4 regions of the Halobacillus sp. B29 genome follow, and region 3 is predicted to be linked to each of the others. Evidence: predicted binding sites of a transcription regulator. Region 3 holds the regulator's gene; each other region holds the start of a gene.
The links. The regulator LexA, encoded in region 3, represses DNA repair genes until DNA is damaged. The targets are predictions, from matches to a motif close to CGAACATATGTTCG.
Positions count from the first base shown of each region.

Region 1: the regulator LexA is predicted to act here: its motif matches at 1,972-1,985, upstream of ACTWP7_RS07975 (DNA polymerase IV).
Region 2: the regulator LexA is predicted to act here: its motif matches at 1,572-1,585, upstream of ACTWP7_RS12200 (YolD-like family protein).
Region 4: the regulator LexA is predicted to act here: its motif matches at 2,803-2,816, upstream of ACTWP7_RS04235 (DNA polymerase IV).

Region 1 is NZ_JBQQCM010000005.1:9,407-14,572, forward strand. Features, by position in the region: gene ACTWP7_RS07970 (CotY/CotZ family spore coat protein) at 1-522, opposite strand, end outside; gene ACTWP7_RS07975 (DNA polymerase IV) at 700-1,956, opposite strand; gene ACTWP7_RS07980 (glycoside hydrolase family 13 protein) at 2,638-4,299, shown strand; gene ACTWP7_RS07985 (OsmC family protein) at 4,347-4,793, opposite strand; gene ACTWP7_RS07990 (hypothetical protein) at 4,974-5,166, shown strand, end outside.
Region 2 is NZ_JBQQCM010000008.1:180,617-185,782, reverse strand. Features, by position in the region: gene ACTWP7_RS12205 (YwhD family protein) at 209-751, shown strand; gene ACTWP7_RS12200 (YolD-like family protein) at 1,606-1,947, shown strand; gene ACTWP7_RS12195 (transglycosylase domain-containing protein) at 2,139-4,196, opposite strand; gene speE (spermidine synthase) at 4,326-5,156, shown strand; gene speB (agmatinase) at 5,162-5,166, shown strand, end outside.
Region 3 is NZ_JBQQCM010000003.1:135,385-140,550, forward strand. Features, by position in the region: gene tkt (transketolase) at 1-416, opposite strand, end outside; gene ACTWP7_RS04970 (DUF896 domain-containing protein) at 596-829, opposite strand; gene ACTWP7_RS04975 (YneB family resolvase-like protein) at 925-1,590, opposite strand; gene lexA (transcriptional repressor LexA) at 1,914-2,537, shown strand; gene ACTWP7_RS04985 (hypothetical protein) at 2,772-2,915, shown strand; partial or broken gene ACTWP7_RS04990 (IS3 family transposase) at 3,015-3,887, opposite strand; gene ACTWP7_RS04995 (hypothetical protein) at 3,970-4,518, opposite strand.
Region 4 is NZ_JBQQCM010000002.1:387,708-392,873, forward strand. Features, by position in the region: gene ACTWP7_RS04225 (acyl-CoA carboxylase subunit beta) at 21-1,514, shown strand; gene ACTWP7_RS04230 (M20/M25/M40 family metallo-hydrolase) at 1,584-2,711, shown strand; gene ACTWP7_RS04235 (DNA polymerase IV) at 2,835-4,079, shown strand; gene ACTWP7_RS04240 (YpzI family protein) at 4,161-4,289, shown strand; gene ACTWP7_RS04245 (small acid-soluble spore protein P) at 4,317-4,469, shown strand.

The sequences.
Region 1 (5,166 bases), on a different contig from region 3:
AGTTCCTGTTAGGTCTTCCACCTCTTTATGATCGATCTGACCGCAAGCAGAATGCCCTTCTTTACTGTGGCATTTCTCCCCATGATCATTGGACTGCTTCAGATCTGATTTGAAGACGAGTAATTCGAGCACAGCACATTCTTTTTCAATGTCTTTAACCTTGAAAATAAAAGAGTTTACACATTTGAACTTTGTTTTTTTCGAGTGGCAATGGTAAGTGGTAACCCCTGTACCTTTATAAGGGTCACACCCACAATACAAAATAAATGGAATCGTGTTTTTCTTAACTTTCTTCTCTTCCCCAAGTAAATCTACTATAGACTGTTTACAGGAAGTGTGACAGCTATTATCTTTATCCGCTTTCTTTTGAGCAGCTAGTATAGCTTCCAATACATCGGCCACACAGTTTTCATAGTGTCTGCTTTTTTTATGATTCTCTTTTTTGTGATAGCCGCAATCTCTTTTATTATCGTCTTTCCGGTGCTGATCATAACTTTCGTATTCATGATCTTTAAAATACATGTTTGTTTTCTCACTCCTCCAAAGGTTTAAGATAGTATACGCTGAAGAATCTACTTCGCGTAATAACTACGCCTACCAGGAATGAAAAAACAGACTCTTGGCTCTACAAATACCGTTATAGCTTCACTAGCTCCGGATTATCTATCACCATAAACCAATGGCATGATCATAGTGAACCTATGCATAGTGACCGCCAATTTTTTTGCTTCGCTCGATAGTGATACCACCGCTTGTATAACTGCTCGCTCTAAGGACAGCTGTAGAACCGTATTCATCACGAATCCGGTCCATAACGTCCGCTAAATCCTTCTTCTTAGGTTCGTTATTAAATAAGCTAAGCTGAACATCACAGCCATGATTCAAGTTGGTTAAAGCAACCGATGCTCGCCGAATCTTACTTTTCCCATCGTAAAAACGCTGAAAAAGCTTCAAGCATACTTGATACATATCCCCTGTTATATTAGTCGGAGACTGTACAGACATGGACCGGCTGAAACCTCCTCCTGTTTCACTCGAATATCCTATTCCCAGGTGCACCGTCCTGCCTTCCTTATCATCGGTTCTTGCGCGGCGGCAAGCTTCCTCGCATAAATCAAGCAGGCAGGCATAAATTTCCTCTTTTTCATAATCTCTTAATAACGTAATTCCATGGCCATAAGATTTCTGCTCTGTCTTCACAAAATTGCCATATACAGGACTCAGGTCAACCCCCCAGGCATGCCAGTATAATTGCTCTCCCATGATGCCGAAATTTTTCTTCAGATACTTTAAGGGGTGACGAGCTAAGTCTCCAAGTGTCAAAATTCCCATTCGGTTTAAATTTTTTGTCATTCTTGAGCCAATTCCCCATACGTCATGAATATCATACGGCCAAAGCTTTGCTTCTACGTCTTCATATCGACATTCTGCAATTCCGTCTTCTGCCTTTTTCGCATGAATGTCCATCACGACTTTGGCAAGAAATTTGTTATCCCCAATTCCAATCACAGATTCTATGCCGAATTGCTCTCTTATCTCAAATTGAAGCATATGAGCGATTTCATACGGGCTTCCATACAGCTTATTTAATCCATTAATGGTGACCCACAATTCGTCCACCGAGTACACGTGGATAGCCTGCTGAGGAACATAATTCCTGATCATTTTGGTAATTTCCACAGATACTTCGAGGTAATCTCCCATGTGCGCAGGTGCAATAATTAAACTGGGGTCGTCAGGCAGTTCAAAATACCTGCTGACGTTACTGATTCCATACTTTCGTTTCAGCGTGGGAGAAGCAGCGAGAACAATACTTCCTCTTCGTGTAGTGTCCCCTACCACCGCCAATAACGCTTTTTTAGGGTCCAGCCCTCTTTTCATACATTCTACACTTGCATAAAAACTGCGCATATCTATACAAAGCACATCGTTTCGCGGATATCCTTGATAATCCACTCTCACCACTCCACACGAACGTTTGTTCTTATTATAAGGAAATATTATTATGATGTAAAGGATTCTAATCGCCTATATATTTTAGGACCATATAAAACATACAGCAGAAATATACTCTTACCTATTTTAAGCGTTTGGTGATTATTTACACTGTAAAAAGACGAATAACAAAATAATCCATATGCGGGGGTATGGATTAGACGATTAGGCATCACAGCAGGAAAAGACAAGGCTTGGTACGTGTTATCCATCCATCAAAATTCTCCAGATGGTAATAAAGAGTTCTCCATGGTACACCACTTGTAATAGCGCGAGACTGTCCTTTCGTCTTAAAACCAACCGCTACTTTATATAAAAGACAGAAGAAAAATTCCTACTTGATTTGCTGTTTTAAAATAGATTGAAACGAACCAACAACAGTAAAGAAGTCCATTCACCAGCTATTGTCAAAGTAAAGAAAATCAGATACTATATAATTACTGAAAAGGCAAACGGTTGCACAATTGATTTCTATTTTTACGTGAAAATAATTCTTCAATAAAAGTTAAGCAGTGTAGTAATTAGTAGTGCAATCGGTTGCACTACTAATTACTTTAATTACTCATTCTTTCTTTTTCATGTACAATAGTTTAAAAGAACCTGTCTTCATAGCATTAAATTTAGAAGAAATGAGGGATGGATATGGAACGTGTTTGGTGGAAGGAAGCTGTAGGCTATCAAGTGTACCCGCGAAGTTTTCAAGATTCAAATGGAGACGGTATTGGTGATATACAAGGAATGATCGAACGACTCGATTATCTGAAAGATTTAGGAATCGATTTTATTTGGATCTGCCCCATGTACAAATCCCCGAAGGATGACAACGGATACGATATCTCCGATTACAAAGATATCCTCGAAGAATTCGGTACAATGGACGACTTTGACCGGTTATTAAAGGAAGTTCATAAGCGGGATATGAAATTAATCATTGATCTCGTACTCAACCATACCAGCGATGAGCATCCATGGTTCGTCGAGTCGCGTAAGTCTAAAAATAACCCCAAACGTGATTGGTATATTTGGCGTGACCCTAAAGACGGAAAAGAACCAAATAACTGGGAAAGTATTTTTGAAGGATCAGCCTGGGAATATGATGAAGCATCAGGTCAATATTACCTTCATGTGTTTTCCACAAAGCAGCCGGATTTGAATTGGGAGAATGAAGAAGTACGCGAAGAGTTATATGATACGGTGAACTGGTGGCTCGAGAAAGGAATTGATGGATTCCGTATCGATGCGATCAGCCACATAAAAAAACGTCCGGACCTTCCGGATATGCCTAACCCGGAAGGCGAAGAATACGTTTCTTCTTTTGATATGCACATGAACCAGGAAGGGATCCACGAGTTCCTTGAGGAGTTTAAAAATAAGACGTATGCTAACTACGACGTCATGACCGTAGGCGAAGCAAACGGAGTAAGTGCTGAAGAAGCAAATCTATGGGTCGGTGAAAACGGGAAAATGGATATGGTATTCCAGTTTGAACACTTGGATCTCTGGAATAAAGATGGAGATGACAAGCTTGATGTTGTCGGCTTAAAGAAAGCTTTAACACGTTGGCAAAAAGCATTGGAAGATGATGGCTGGAATGCTCTATTCATTGAGAATCACGATAAAGCCCGCGTCGTTTCCACATGGGGAGATGACGAGCAGTATTGGAAAGAAAGTGCCACTTCTTTTGGTACGATGTATTTTCTGATGCAGGGCACTCCTTTTATCTATCAGGGACAGGAAATCGGAATGACCAACGTCGCCTTTCCTTCTCTCGAAGACTATGACGATGTTGCGGCCAAAAATCTTTATAAAAAGAAGAAAGCTCAGGGAGCCTCTCATAAAGAGATCATGGAGATTCTTTGGAGCACCTCCCGTGACAACAGCCGGACGCCGATGCAGTGGAATGACCAGCCCAAGGCAGGTTTCACAAGCGGAACTCCCTGGATAAAAATTAATCCTAATTACAAGGAAATTAACGTAAAAGACCAGCTCGGACGATCCGACTCAGTTCTAAACTATTATAAACAAATGATTTCTCTAAAAAAACAGTATCCCCTTTTCACTTATGGAATCTATGATCTACTGTTAGAAGAAGATACTCAAATTTATGCTTATACAAGAATACTGGAAAATAAAGTGGCGCTTATTATTACAAATCTAACCTCAGACGAAGCCGATTTTGAATCAAATTACGCTCTCTCTAGTGATCATTTAATATTATCGAATTACGACACGGAATCCCACGAGGATATAACGTCGTTCACTCTCCGTCCTTTTGAGGCAAGAGTTTATATTATGAATCAATAAACAAAGAAGAGAGTGAACGTGTCACGTTCACTCTCTTCTTTTCTTTGTTAGTCTCTTCCAAGTGATGGCTGTAATTCAAGGGCTACATTTCCTTCAATTGCTCTTGAAATCATACAGCTCTTCTCAGCTTTTTCAACCAGCTTAGTCAACTTATCCATATCTTTATCGGAAGCTTCGGACTTCAAAAGCACACGCGGCTTGTGAATGATTTTATTATATGTGATCACTCCGTCGGTTACGTCCACAATCCCTTCTGAGTCCATGCTCATCTCTTTGAGCGGTAATCCTGCTCTCTCAACCATTGCACCAAGCGTAATAATATAACAAGTTGCCGCAGCGCCTAACAGCATTTCATCAGGGTTTGTGCCTACATCTGGCCCGTCCATTTCTTTAGGAATGGATATTTGGGTCTTTAGTTTGTCTGCCTCTATTGTTCCAACTTCGTTACGACCTCCAGGCCATTCAGCTTTCAAATGAAAGTGATGCCATGTCAATTTAAACCTCTCCCTTCTGTTTAACACTGTTTTTATTATAAGATTGTTTTAAATATCCGTGTTGATCTTACAGTGTGATCATTTCCATTGTAAAAGACTTATTATGCTCTGTGGAACTATAATGCTTACACAGGAATATTCCCTTCTCAGAACGAATAACTACAAAAAGGGGGAATCTATATGAAATATCTATCCAAAAAGGCATTTGAGGCTGCTAAAGATTATATCCTTACAAACGCTCGTGACCTTGAACAAGCACGCTGCTCGTATCTTTTTGACAACGGCACGGAGCAAGCTATTGTAAAAGCCTTACATGCCTATCAGAATCAAGATGGGGGGTTCGGTCACGGACTGGAGGCAGATTTCCGGCTTC
Region 2 (5,166 bases), on a different contig from region 3:
TACGAAACGGAGTATTTTCAAGCTCATTAGGACGCACCCTATCCCATTAAAGAATTAATTATTCCAGCGTCAAAACGTCATATAAAAAGCTTCGATGAACTAACAGAGGCGGAGTATGGTGTATATAAATCCTTATGCTAAAACATAGAGTGGATTCTATGTTAAAATAGGGAAAAATCAGTCACGTCTAGAGGAGGTTCAGTTTGTCATGAAAGAATTTGATCAATTTAAAAATAATGATGAGAAAAGCGATAAAAAGAAGAAGCAGTTCACGATTATTAAGGACGACTCCACGGATGGTCATGGTGGTTATGGTGTAGGCTCCATCAGCCTTGAGAATATGACCCCGGTTATCGTGGATCCGAATGAAGAGAAGGCCTTTGTTGATATGGGGGCTCTGCATGCCCGCAGCGCGGTTGAGAAGCGGGTGAAGTTTATTACGGATCGTGAAGTTGTAGCGAACGGTTTATTGTACTGGATCGTCTGGGTTACGGTGGATAATCAGGCAGGAAAGCCAAGCTACTATGGAGTAGCTGGAAGTGAAATCGTCGTCGATCGTTCCATTAAACGAGGCTATAAGCTGATGCCCGAGCATGTGAACCATATGGACAAGTCCTTAAAAGGAAAATTTGTTGTCGACCATATGGATGAAAAGTCAAGGACGATTCTCGGTGAGTATCTCCGTGAATTTAAGCCCGAACTATGGGAAAATACAAACCAGGAACTAAAAGACTCCCTCGGTGTCCAGTAAATTATAAGAAAAAGCACTTTCCTCAGAGAAAGTGCTTTTTTACTGTCTAATATTATGGAATTCTCTTAAAATCAGGGGCCCTCATAGTATTAATTCTTCCAGATAAGCTCCCTTTTCTTTAAGACTCAGTTTCGAGATAACTCGGGTCCATTGCCATAAAAAGGATGGGGCGGCTACGGAAACAACTCGCTTTCCTGCGGGGGAACTGGCAAGCCTCCTCAGTCGTTACCACTCCTTGTGGGGTCTCGCCTAGCTCCTTCTCCCGCGGGAGTCTCGTCGTTTCCTCCGCCACCCCAACGATATCTAGTGAACGGACCTTTCCAGAAGAGGAAAGGTCTTCTCCTTAATCTGTATTAAATGCTTTTATAACAGGCTATCGTGCATCGTTACATCCTGAAAACAGGTGTAAAACCATACGTCTTAATTCCACATCAAGCAGGTATGTTTGATGTGATTTCGAGCATCTGATTTGGCCAGGTCCGGAGGGGGATGATGAAGACTCCTGCGGGATGAACATGATCGGTGAGACCCCGGAGAGCTTTAGCTCGAGGAGGCTCAGCACATGCCCGCGGAAAGCGAATCATCCCCCGCAGGACCTTTAAACTAATCCGATATCTCGAAACTGAGTCTTCAACAATCCGGCCCTATTGTTAAAGACTCGAATTCGAGATGTTGTGGGAAAAGGTGATTTGCTAATCTACAAAGCACAAAGAAAGCTTAATGGAACAAGTTTCACATTTAAGGAAGCTTGCCGTAACAGACTAAAAAATTGACTATCCTGTAAATTCCAGTTTACGAAAGGTATTTTTGTGCTACAATAAGAACAAACGTTCGTATTAAGGGGTTGATCAACTATGGATAGCCGCAATCGGGACAGGGGTACAATTAAGTGGACATCGTTAATGCTCCCGGAGCATGTAGAGATGATAAGGAAATTATGGAAGGAAGATGAGCGGGTAGAGAAAGGGATTATTGATGAACAGAAAGCCATCGAGATTGATTTTTTACTGCAGCGGGCTTTGAACGACGATTTGACGGTACGGGTCAAAATCCATAATGGTTTTGACTATGAAGAGTTTCCAATGAAAATGGAGTATATTCATAAACTGAAACGCAAAGTCTATGGGGTGCACTGGGAAACGAAAGAAAACATTCAAATTTCACTGGATGACCTTACCGATGTTTCAATTATTTAGGTGAATAATTTGTTCACAAAATGTTCACCTAAAAAATGGTCGAAAGGGTACTCGGAATCTTGACGTACTGGCAGAATGGGTAATATATTTAGTAACACATGGTTATACATGTATTTACTAGGACAAGGAAAACGACCGGGTTGCCGCCGGTCGTTTTCTTTGTGTTTTTTTAAGTATTTCAAGCCCCTCATTTAAAAGAACCAGTCTACTACATCTTTGAACCATGGATCATTTTTAAACTCATTTTCGATCTCTTCTTTGTTCTTATCCTCATCGCCGCCGCAAACTTCTTTTGGAATATCACTTTTTTCCATATACATGAGGCGTTCTTTCGGGCAATTAGGACCGGACCTGTGTCCAGTTTCCGGATCAATATAAACCCCTTTTACATCCGGGGTTGGAATAAACGCTGCAGATGGTAGTGGTTCATGAATCGCCTCCATGGTGTCTGCCCAAACGGCTTTGGCATATCTTCTTTCATTGAATGTTTCAATTTTTCTTCCACCTTCATCATGGCCCACCCAAACCCCTGATACAAATTGAGGACTAAAGCCAATCATCCAGCTGTCATAATCCGTAGTACCAGATTTTCCGCCGTACATACGAGTTAGTTTTCCTTTAATAGGAGTGCCCGTAACAGACGCATATCCATCAAGAGAAGAGTCAAACATCCCTGTCATCATGTGAGTAATCGTAAAGGCACGGTTCGGGTCAATTTCTTTCTCTTTATTAAAAACGGGCTGATATTCAAAAAGTATATTTTCGTGACGGTCTGTAATTTTCTCAATGGTGTGTCCTTCAAGAGATTCAGAGCCTTTCACCATTTTTCCGTAGGCACTCATCATTTCAAAAAGAGAGATAGAGGTAGAACCAAGGGCAAGAGAAGGGACAGGTTTAGCACGACTCGAGATTCCAAATGTGTCCAGTGTATTTACCAGCTTCTCGGGCCCAATATCCATGTTGGTGGCTACAGCATAAATATTGTCAGAAACCGCCAGTGCCTGGGCCATTGTAATCGGTTTGTCCGCATACTGGTCTCCAAAGTTGGTTGGACTGTAGACTTTTCCGTTATCTCCTATCTCAAAATCGGTCGGTTTACTTTCGATCATAGTGACCGGTGAGTATCCTTCTGCCAGCGCCGCGTAATATAGAAATGGTTTTATAGTCGATCCCACCTGACGCTTAGCCTGTGTAGCTCGATTATAAGCACTGGTTTCATAATCGCGGCCGCCGATCAGAGCGGTAATGGCACCGTTATGACTATTCATAATAGTAGCGGCGATCTGGATATCTTCCTCTGCTGAAATATGGCGGTCAATCTGTTTTTCTAAAGTCTTCTGATGATCTTCTATGAGCGTCGTATGAATGTGATAACCGCCTGTTTTAACTTCCTCTGCCGAAATATCCAGGATTCTGGAAGCCTCTGCGACGACTTGGTCCTGAAAGTATGGAGCAGCTTCTTTGTCGGAGCTGTCAGAGTGCTCCGAGTAGACAAGACTCGCTTCTACTGCTTCATTTTTTTCAGAAGAAGTAATAAAGCCGCTTTTCTCCATTTCCCCCAAGATCAATTTTTGGCGTGAGGCCGCGTTCTCTGCATTGTTCAGAGGAGAATAATAGCTGGGACCTTTTGGGACGCCTGCAAGCATAGAGGCTTCCGTCAGCGTTAATTCTTCTGCGTTTTTATTAAAGTAATAACGGCTCGCTGCTTCAATTCCATAGGCTCCATGACCATAGTAGATCGTGTTTAAGTAGCCTTCCAGAATTTCATCTTTATTATAAAAGATCTCCAGTCTGAGGGCATAGAGAGCCTCTTGGATTTTTCTCTTCCATGTTTTATCATGTGATAAATAAAGATTACGAGCGTACTGCTGAGTAATGGTGCTCGCGCCTTCCACCATGCTCATTTGTTTAAGGTCGGTTAAAGCAGCACCAGCTATCCGCTTGAAATCAAAGCCGAAATGATCGTAAAATCGACGGTCCTCAATAGCGATCGTCGCTTCTTTAATGGCATCCGGCATCTCATCTACGGTAATCCAGTATCGTTCTTCCGCTCCATGATCTTCCCCAATAATATTCTCTCCCTGACTATAATAAACCGTATTCTGTTCGGTCATTAAAGAAGGAGGGCCCTGGGTAATGGCGAATCCTAAGACAAACAAAAATCCGGCTCCTGTTAACACAAGGCCGATCAATGTCCATTTGAGCGCTCGCTTTGACCAGCGGTATGTCGTTCGTATAAAAAGGATCATTCTTCTAGACTCCCAACTGTTAAGAATGAATAAAGACTGCTATTATTATGTGAGAATACGTAGTAAAATAAACCTCTCATGACGAATTATGTAATAGAGAACTATGGATATACAAAGGAGAATGCATAGATGAGCACGTGGTTTACTGAGAAGCAGACAGAAAATTTCGGAATTACGGCTAAAGTTAAACAGTCCCTTCATAACGAAAAAACAGATTTTCAGGAGTTAGAAATGCTTGAGACAGAAGAGTGGGGCAACATGCTGGTGCTCGACGACATGGTTATGACCACGGAAAAAGATGAGTTTGTTTACCATGAGATGCTTGCCCATGTACCCCTCCACACCCACCCGAGTCCGAAACAGGTTCTGGTAGTCGGCGGCGGAGATGGTGGTGTGATTCGTGAAGTACTGAAGCATGAAAGTGTTGAAAGAGCCACACTTGTAGAAATTGATGGCAAAGTTATTGAATACTCCAAACAATATCTGCCTTCTATTGCCGGTGCTCTGGACGATGAGCGGGTAGAGGTTAAGGTGGCAGATGGCTTCATGCACATTGCAGAAAGCGAACGTGCTTATGACGTCATTATGGTAGATTCAACAGAACCGGTGGGTCCTGCTGTTAATCTATTTTCAAAAGGCTTCTATGAAGGGATTGCGAAAGCATTAAAAGAAGACGGAATCTTCGTTGCTCAGACTGATAACCCCTGGTTCAAGGCTGATTTAATTCGACAGGTTTATGGAGATGTAAAAGAAACATTTCCGATCACAAAAGTGTACACGGCCAATATACCAACGTATCCAAGCGGTCTTTGGACGTTTACGATGGGAAGTAAAATCTATGATCCTCTTCAGGTTCCTGCTCATCGGTTTACAGAGATGGAAACGAAGTATTATACAGAGGAGCTTCACCAGGCCTGCTTTGCTTTACCAAAATTCGTTAAAGATTTGACGAAAGGGTGAGTTCGATGAG
Region 3 (5,166 bases):
TATTTAGCGCCTAAATGCGCTTCAGCCATTGCCATACCGGTAGCCATGGATAAACCTTGACCAAGTGGGCCAGTAGTTGCTTCCACACCATCCGTGTGTCCGTACTCAGGATGTCCTGGAGTTTTAGAATCCCACTGACGGAAAGATTTAAGATCGTCGATCGTCACATTGTATCCTGATAAATGCAGGAGACTATATAAAAGCATAGATCCGTGTCCCGCTGATAGTACAAAGCGGTCGCGGTTAAACCAGTCAGAGTTCTTAGGATTGTGATCCATAAATTTTGTCCAAAGGGTGTACGCCATAGGAGCTGCCCCCATTGGCATTCCCGGATGACCGGAACTTGCTTTTTCAACGGCATCGATAGTGAGTGTTCGGATTGTGTTTATTGAAGTTTGTTCAAGGCTGTTTGCCATAATCGCCATTCCCCTTTCTCTTTCGAAAATATGTACAAGTATTATCCTATAATGAATTGAGGTTTGAAACAAGCACGGGGGCAATATTTCAAGAAAAACCCAACCCTTACGATTAATTTTCCCAGAAAAGGGTTTCTTAAACAAAATAAATCCGTACATAAGCTGTACGGATTTATAAATCAGTTTTTCTTTTCATTTTCCTGCATTTCTCTTAATTTTTTAGGTGTAACATCTTTTCCTTCAGGGTCAATAACAGTAACACCCTTTAACTGGTTCTTAAAAGATTTACGAACATTTTTCAGGTATTCCTGTCTTAACTCCTGTTGTTCTTCTTTTTCCTTGACAGTTAATTCTTCTTGCTTAGATTTATTAGCCAGTTCATTTATACGATCAATCTTTTCTTTAGATAACATAGATCATACCCCTTTGTATTTATATTGTGATTAACAGGATCGATTCATGTATGAACAAGAAAAAGACAAGAGGCCACGCGACCCTTGTCATTTATTCAATCGTAACCTTTGTCTTCTTTTTTTTCAAGTAATACGTGCTCCTGATATCTTCGATGGACGGTTGCTTTTGATACATCATATCCAAGTCCACGAAGAGTAGCGGCTATATCTTTGAATGACAGTTTGTTCTGGCGTAAACGAACAACCTCGTGTATGGGAAATTCAATCCTCTCACGTCCAGGAGCCAAGTGCTGATTTGATAGATTAACTGCAGGATTATAACCTTCCTCAACCGCCTTCCTCATTCCTCTGCGGATCTTCATGTTATGTATTTTCCGCTGATACTCTTCTACGATGCCCACTATTTGAAGAACCATAGAGTCGGATTCGGCTATTTCCAACTCACCTTCATGGGAAAGTGAATAGATTTGAACGTCTAACTTATTTAATTGATGAAATAATGCAATTTTGGTGTTTCCTCTTCCAAGCCGAGTTTCATCTTGTATTAATAAGGCGTCCGCTTCCCTACTAGAAAAATATTCAAGCAAGCGGAAAATTCCCTCCCGTTCAATTTCATATCCGCTTGCTTGTTCCTCTATACAATCCACAACTTCCATACTATGGTGTGCGGCCATCTGTTTTAATTCATTTCTTTGTCTGTTCAAAGAAGAAACTTGCGCTTCTTTTTCTGTACTTACGCGACAATATAGGATAACTCTCATGATGTTCGGCCCTTTCTATTAAGTGTTCTCATTAAGCATATAATAGATTATCCAATGGAGACCATTGAAAAGTAAAGAAAGGCTAAACTTGCGATAAACAGCACCAGGTACGTAATATCAAGCTTTGACAGTTTGTTGAACATGATTAGACCCTCCAATTTTAGGAACGAACGTTCTTGAGAACTAATGTTCGCTTTTTCTAATTCTAATTATATACGAACAATCGTTCTTGTCAACCGGATTTTTCGAACGCTTGTTTGTATTATTTAAGTAAGCATGGTACAATGTGGTTACTATAAATCCTATGTACGAGGTGTAAATCTATGAGTAAACTTTCAAAGAGACAACAAGAAATATTAGATTTTATTAAAGAGCAAGTAATTATGAAAGGTTATCCGCCTTCAGTCCGTGAGATCGGTCAATCCGTTGGCCTGGCATCCAGTTCAACGGTTCACGGACACCTATCGCGTTTAGAAAAAAAGGGGTACATTCGTAGAGACCCTACTAAACCAAGAGCTATTGAAGTAATAGAGTTAGAGGAAGATCACAGTATCCCAAGAAGTGAAGCCTCCTATGCACCTGTCATTGGTAAAGTTACGGCTGGTTCTCCGATTACCGCAGTCGAGAATATCGAAGAGTACGTGCCTCTTCCGGACTCTTTAGCCGGTACGGACGATAACACGTTTGTACTTGTGGTACAGGGTGAAAGTATGATTGAGGCTGGTATTCTGGATGGTGACATGGTAATTGTAAGACAACAGCAGACTGCTCAAAACGGCGACATTGTAGTAGCCATGACTGAGGATGAGGAAGCTACCGTTAAGCGTTTTTTCAAAGAAAGAAACCATATCCGCCTGCAGCCGGAAAATGCTACGATGGAACCTATTCTTTTAAATGACGTATCTATTCTAGGACGGGTAGTAGGTTTGTATCGTACTGTTCATTAATTAAATATTAAGGGCAGCTCTTAAGAGCTGCCCTTTTTTATGTGTTTACCCATTAAATACTACTAAAAAGTTCTATTTAAAATAATTTCTATTCCGTTCTTCCTTCCCATAAGGTGGACTTTCCTTGAAAAGAGCTGGTTTACCAAATGTTTGATACAGGGTACTTAAGTTCAAACGGATTATCGTAAGGAAGGTCATTCTTGAGCTTGAACTATAAGTAAGGAGTTGATTAACATGGGATTAAAGTCAAAGCTCTCAAAAATCCTTAGAATCTGGAACGACGTGGATGCTGTTCGTAATAACCGACTTGGCCAGCGAGTCGGCAGGAGAGCTGCAGGTAAAATCAGTGGAAAACTCATACGTAAAATATTTAAATAGAGGCTATTTTTGCTGTAAACAAGCAATAATAGCCCTTATGTTCACTGGAGTGACACAGTTAAATAAGACTCCCTCAGACACACTGGCTGTTAATTTGAATCAACGTGAGTTTAGCTTTTGAAAAGGCGACAATCATTGTAGTAATACATTTGCGTATGCGCGCATACGGTATGTTGATTTATTTTCCTCACTCTAGAAGACTGGATTATTCTGATATTAACGTGGAGTAGAATGATTCGATGATGGCATTATTAAAGCAGCTCCCTCATCGGGACATGCTTTGATAGTGCCTCTTTATTTGCCTCTTATTGAGACTGATAGGACATACGTGTACTGTAAACCTTGGTCCTATGAAAGGATCACCTCATATATGTCAACATGTCCTTCACATACCTTTCCTTAACGTATTTAATTCGAAGGATGTATCTTGTCTATCAAGGATAGAGTAAGAGAGGATTTCATTATGATATAAGTCCTTAATCGTTGTAAAATACTCGACATAAACATTACGCCAGAGTATGGTCTTCTACACTTAGTTTTCTCCTCACAAAACTCAATGATATCCTTCTCCAGAACTGATGGTCCCCACACCTTTCTCCGTAAGCGATCATAGGGGCATTCTTTAGCTCTACCAGAGCATTAAAAATATCTTTAGGGTACTTGCGCTTAAATGCTTCTACAGTTTGGAGAATACTTTTGGATCCACTTCCTTGCGATTCACCGGTACTATTCCAGCTTTTCATCTTTGCTTACAAAATAAGCTATCTTATTTTCTTAAGCTGAGGCATTTCTTCCCCCATTTTCCGGTCATTTCAAGTGAAGATATTGTTCATCTATAGGTTAAGAGAACCTGTGGGTTTCCGCGTTCTTAAATCTTTTCCTACTCGATTTAATTTGGCACTAATTCTTAATCCCAAACATGCCCATAAACTCTTGATTCGTGTGATTCTCTTCTAATTTAAATTGAACCACTTGCTTTTGTTACCTATAAGGAATACACCTCCAAGTGTATTTTTACAACTTTACATCCATTTGTTACTTCTACTCATTCTATTTACTTAATACCGTTGTTTCTTAAATACTCAATCAAAGCGAACAAAATTTGCTCTTTACGTTCCTTATAATTAGTGTCCATCTTTATACGCTGGCTACTAAAAAGAAAAGCATCATGCAAATAAAAGATGCGGGGCGTAGCTTGCCAAGTATGTTCTGTAATCCTATTCCATATATATATTTCAAATTTTTCGGAATAGTTTTTTTGTTTAATACATGAGCGTACGTCTGTTTTTTTTACTTCAACGGATCCTTCGAACATATTTTTACGAGCAATTTCCCACCACATTTCCGATCTATAAAATTCTCGGACATCATCCTCTTTAGCAACATTTGTTGCATTAGGTTTTTGTGTTTCATTAACCAGTGTACGTTCTTCGATAAACGACCATAGATCATCTTTGTTTATTCGCCAGCCGTCCTTACGTGTCGCAGGTTCGACCCCTTTAATAGTGCCATTTCGCAACCATCGTCGAAGGCTCTCCTTATGTGTCGTAATTTTATATTGCTTCAATTTTTCCAATGCTTGATCGACAGTATATTGTTCCATTCTACATCCCCTAACAAATCAATTGTTGTATATAAATCATAACACAACACGTGTTGCGAAACACTTTAAAGCAGGTTAAATCTGAGATTATTGAACGTTTTTAAACTTAAAAACGCTCCATATCCAAAGCGCTGAACGCTGTCGTTTTTAATCAGACGCCGTCTTTTTTATTCAAATTGTCAAAAAAGATATTTTTATGAAAAGAAGTTAATGGTTTCATTACATAAACTTCTGGCTCTTTCTCAGACTAGCTTAACAGCCAAGACACGATTAATGTTATCCAATAAAGAAAAGCAATGTTGTCCTGTTGAAATTATGGGTCCATCATAAAAATAAACCATCAACGGATATACGTAGAATTAAGAATAAGTCCTACTCAAAAGCTTAGATGAAATGGTTTAAAACAAAGATAGTTATCGTTAGGTCGGTGGATCTGGGGAAACTAATAGTTTACCGAGCTTCTGAGGAGCCGCTGTTTGATGTACAATTTAATTACTCCTGCAAATATTCGCTTAAAAAAACAAAATAATTTAATTGTATATTGTAATGCTACTTGGGAGGTAGCTTAATTTTGATAGGTGTTCAATCGAATATTTAGTGTCGTAGTCATTAAATTCATGATCTTCTATATCCAAATACGCATTACGA
Region 4 (5,166 bases), on a different contig from region 3:
ATAAACGCCGTCAGGTTCAGATGGGGGGCGGGGATGAAAGAATAGATAAGCAGCATGACAAAGGAAAATGGACAGCGAGAGAACGGATTGATTACCTTGTTGATGAAGATTCATTTATTGAATTGAATCCATTTATTGAACACCGCCATGATGCTTTTGGAATGGATGGAAAAACAGCTCCAGGTGAAGGAGTAGTTACGGGATTTGGAAAGATAGACGGACGGGATATTTATTTATTTGCTCAGGATTTCACCGTATATGGTGGGGCACTCGGTGAGATGCATGCAAAGAAAATAGCAGCTGTAATGGATCTAGCCGTTAAAAACGGAACTCCTTTCATTGGTTTAAATGATTCAGGAGGAGCAAGAATTCAAGAAGGAGTATCCTCTCTGGATGGTTATGGTCAAGTTTTTTACCGTAACTCTATTTATTCAGGAGTCATTCCTCAAATATCCGTAATAATGGGACCGTGTGCGGGTGGAGCGGTTTACTCACCTGCCATTACCGATTTTGTCATTATGGTGGAAAAAACCTCTCAAATGTTCATAACCGGTCCAAAAGTAATTGAAACGGTTACAGGTGAACAAATATCCTCTGAGGACCTTGGCGGGGCTAAGGTTCATAATACATTGAGCGGAAACGCTCATTTAAAGACGGAAGATGAAGCCGCTGCTCTCGACGCAGTTAAAGACTTAGTCAGCTATCTCCCTCAAAATAACAAAGAAAAACCTCCAGAAGCGGAAGTAAGGGAAGAAGATGATTATCTACCTGACCTAACGGATAAGATTCCTTTCGATCCACTGCGTCCTTATGACGTAAGGATTATCATTGATGAAGTAGTGGATAAAGGGTCATTCTTTGAAATCCATAAAGATTTTGCGAAAAATATAGTGGTAGGGTTTGCTCGTTTAAATGGAAAAACAGTAGGACTCGTATGTAACCAGCCTAAATACATGGCCGGCGGTCTTGATATTGATTCCAGCGATAAGGCTTCTCGATTTATTCGTTTCTGTGATGCTTTCAATATTCCATTAATTACTTTCGAAGATGTAACCGGCTTTTTCCCTGGCATCAAACAGGAGCACGGTGGCATTATAAGACATGGAGCGAAGATCTTGTATGCATATTCCGAAGCCACCGTTCCAAAACTTACAGTGATTACCCGTAAAGCCTATGGAGGAGCTTATGTGGCATTAAACAGTAAGTCCATTGGTGCGGATCTTGTTTATGCATGGCCGAATGCCGAAATAGCCGTAATGGGACCTGAAGGCGCAGCAAATATTATTTTTGCCAAAGATATAAAGGAAAGTGAAAACCCTGAAGAAACACGGAAGAGCAAGATCGATGAATACCGGGAAAGGTTTGCTAATCCTTATGTAGCAGCCGGACTCGGCATGGTTGACGATGTGATTGATCCGAGGGAAACGAGGATTACATTAATTAAGGCGCTAGATATGTTAAAAAATAAACATGAAGACCGTCCTTATAAAAAACATGGGAACATCCCTCTTTAATTGACACCACCTCTTAGTTCAGCTAACGTACTAATAGGATATGGTTTACATACGAAGGAGGACAATGAAATGGTTACGATTAATAAAGAACGTGTACTTGAAGAATTCTTAGAATTAGTCCAGGTGGACTCTGAAACGGGAGCTGAAGCTGAGATTTCTGAAGTTCTCAAGAAAAAATTTCAGGACCTTGGACTTGAGGTCTTGGAAGATGATGCCAAGTCTATTACCGGTCACGGAGCAAACAATTTAATCTGCAACTTAAAAGGTTCTAAAAAAGAAGCAGATCCTATATATTTTACTTCTCACATGGATACTGTGGTTCCTGGAAACGGAGTAAATCCTTCCGTAAAGGATGGTTATGTTGTAAGTGATGGAACAACCATACTTGGAGCGGATGATAAAGCCGGAGTAGCAGCAATTCTAGAAGCGATCCGTTCCCTACAAGAACAGAGTGTAGAACACGGAGACTTACAATTTATTATCACGGTTGGAGAAGAAAGTGGACTTGTAGGAGCGAAGGCACTGGACAGTTCACTTTTAAAAGCTAAATATGGTTATGCCATCGATAGTGATGGGGCAGTCGGAAATATCATCTTAGCCGCTCCTACGCAGGCGAAAATTAATGCCGTGGTGAAAGGGAAGACAGCCCATGCAGGCGTCGCTCCTGAAAAAGGAGTTTCTGCAATTACTCTCGCCTCTAAAGCAATTGCCAGGATGCCTCTTGGTCGTATTGATGAGGAAACTACAGCCAATATTGGTCGTTTCGAAGGCGGACAGAAGACGAATATTGTATGCGACCACGTAGAAATATTAGCGGAAGCCCGCTCTTTAGTTCCTGAAAAGATGCAGGAACAAGTGGAGAAAATGAAGAGAGCCTTTCATGAAACAGCAGAAGAAATGGGAGGAGAAGTCGATTTGGATGTTGAAATCATGTATCCAGGCTTCAAACAGAAGGAAGGCGACCAGGTAGTAGAAATCGCCCGCTCAGCTGCTTCTAAAATTGGTCGGGAAAGCCAGCTTCTGACAAGTGGAGGTGGCAGTGACGCCAACATTATTGCTGGCTACGGCGTACCAACTGTCAATTTATCAGTAGGCTATGAAGAAATTCATACCAAAAATGAACGCATTCCGGTTGCTGAACTGGAAAAAATAGCTGAATTTGTAACAGCAATCATTCAAGAAGCAGCAGAACAATAATAGAATATAAAAAATCCCGGAGATAAATTCCGGGATTTTTTGTGTTAACTTAATTGTATTCAGACTTTCTTTTCAAATATGTTACAATAGAAGAACAAGAGTTCGAAAAAAGGAAGGGTTTATGTGTCTAAATGGTATCCTAAAAATGGACGGGTCATATTTCATGTGGATATGAACAGTTTTTATGCTTCGGTCGAAATGGCATTCGATCCCAAATTAAAAGGAAAACCACTTGCGATTGCTGGAAACCCGGAAGAACGGCGAGGAATTGTGGTTACAAGCAGTTATGAGGCAAGAAAATTTGGAGTGAAAACGACAATGCCTGTTGGAGAGGCTAGACGTTTATGCCCTGAATTAATGGTCATGAGACCTAATTTTGAAAGGTATCGTACGGCTTCTAAAGAGATGTTTAAGATACTGGCAGATGTAACCTCACTCGTTCAGCCTGTTTCCATTGATGAAGGATACATGGACATTACGAATTGTTCTTCTCAGGGTTCCCCGCCTGAAATCGCTGAGCGGATTCAGCAGCGAATTGCAGATGAACTCGATCTTCCATGCAGTATAGGAATAGCACCGAATAAGTTCTTGGCAAAAATGGCTTCTGATATGAAGAAACCGATGGGAATTACGATACTGAGAAAAAGAGATCTTCAGAATAAGCTATGGCCATTACCTATTGAAGAAATGTATGGAGTGGGCGACAAAACTGCAGAAAAGCTGAGAAGAATTAAAGTAGAAACAATTGGAGATCTAGCCGTACATCCTGTCCTTGAATTAAAGCGCCTGCTAGGTATTAATGGGGAGCGTCTGCAAAATCGTGCAAATGGCGATGATCAGCGCCCTGTTGATCCTGATGCGGTTCATGAATTTAAAAGTATCGGTACTTCTACTACTTTACCCGAAGATACTACAGATGATCAGGAAGTGCGCAGTGTGCTGCGAAAGTTAACACATAAAGTGGAAGCACGCATGAAAAATAAAAAAGTGCTCGCACAGAATGTACAGCTTATGATTCGTTATCATGACAGAAAAACCGTTACAAGAAGCCGGCAATTAAAGGAGTTCATTCAATCAGCCGAAGATTTGTTTCAAGTTTCTTTACAGCTCTTTGATGAACATTGGAATCAGGAACCAATACGCCTTCTTGGAGTAACAGCTCAAGATCTAGCTGAAAAATCCGAAATTACCCAGCAGCTCGATTTATTTAATTATGAACAATATGCAAGCAAAGAGAAGTTATATAAGGCCATAGATGATCTAACTGAAAAGTATGGAAGCAACCCATTTCAGCCGTTGTCAGCTCCTCAGAATAACACGGTTACCACCAGCTTTCAAAAGGACTTTCTGGATGATTTTAAAAAATAAAACTCACAGAAATTACAAAGAGACAGGAGAGTATGACTCCTGTCTCTTTTCTCATACTAAGAGTGAAGGGAGGATATTTACATGGGTAAAGATCGACAAGAGAAGAAATTAAAAAAATCAAGAAAAGTTGAATCTGATCGAGATCAGCCATTAAGCTATCCGGGGGCTACTTCTATGGAAGGTCCAGAAGAAGCTAGAAAGCGAAAATAACTTTAATTTGATTAGGAGGGTAAAGTGATGTCACCAAGGAAAAAAGGACCTAAACAGCAAACTAAACCTAATTTGCCAACAGGACCCGACCAGCCTTATGGCACTCCTATAGAGGGATCCCATAAAGTTAAAAACCAAAACCATTCCCGTCAAAATCAGAAAACCTCGCATGATATGTAGTATAAAAGGCAGCTCTGCTGCCTTTTATACTGGTTTCATTAAACATTCATGCAGGTATTTCATAATAACATTATTAAACTAAAGGGCCGGATTGTGGAAGACTCCGTTTCGAGATATTGTCTGGAGAAAGAAGCTCCAGGGAACGGCTCGCTTTCCGCGGGCATGTGGTGAGCTTCCTCGGGCTTAACAGCCCTGCGGGATCTCACCGATCATGTTCATCCCGCAGGAGTCTTCGCCGTTCCCTTCCGCCCCTTTGCGTTTATGGAGAGCTCGAAAATCTTTCCATAATCGCCTTCCCATGAACGAGATCCACACTGGTTTTCACGTGTGTTTACGTGTAGGAACCCTGTTATAGAAGCATTTGAGGCAGATACAGCTTGGCTCCTGTCTTCTATAGCAAGGTCCGTTCACTAGATATCATTGGGGTGGCGGTGGAAACGACGAGACTCCCAGGTTAAAAGCGTAAGCACCTTGGTCAGCGTCGTATGGACTGGACTGAGCTGGCGGAGATAAAGAAAACACGAAGAGCGGAGCGATTCGATGTTGCCTTATCGTACAGAAGTGAGGGAAGTCTCACTAGACGCTAGGTGCTGGAGCTGGATAGCACTCCACGCCGTTTAGGCATTGGTTTATGATACACCTATCCTGAGTGTAAGAACGGGAGAAGGAGCTAGGTGAGATCCCGCAGGGAGTGAAA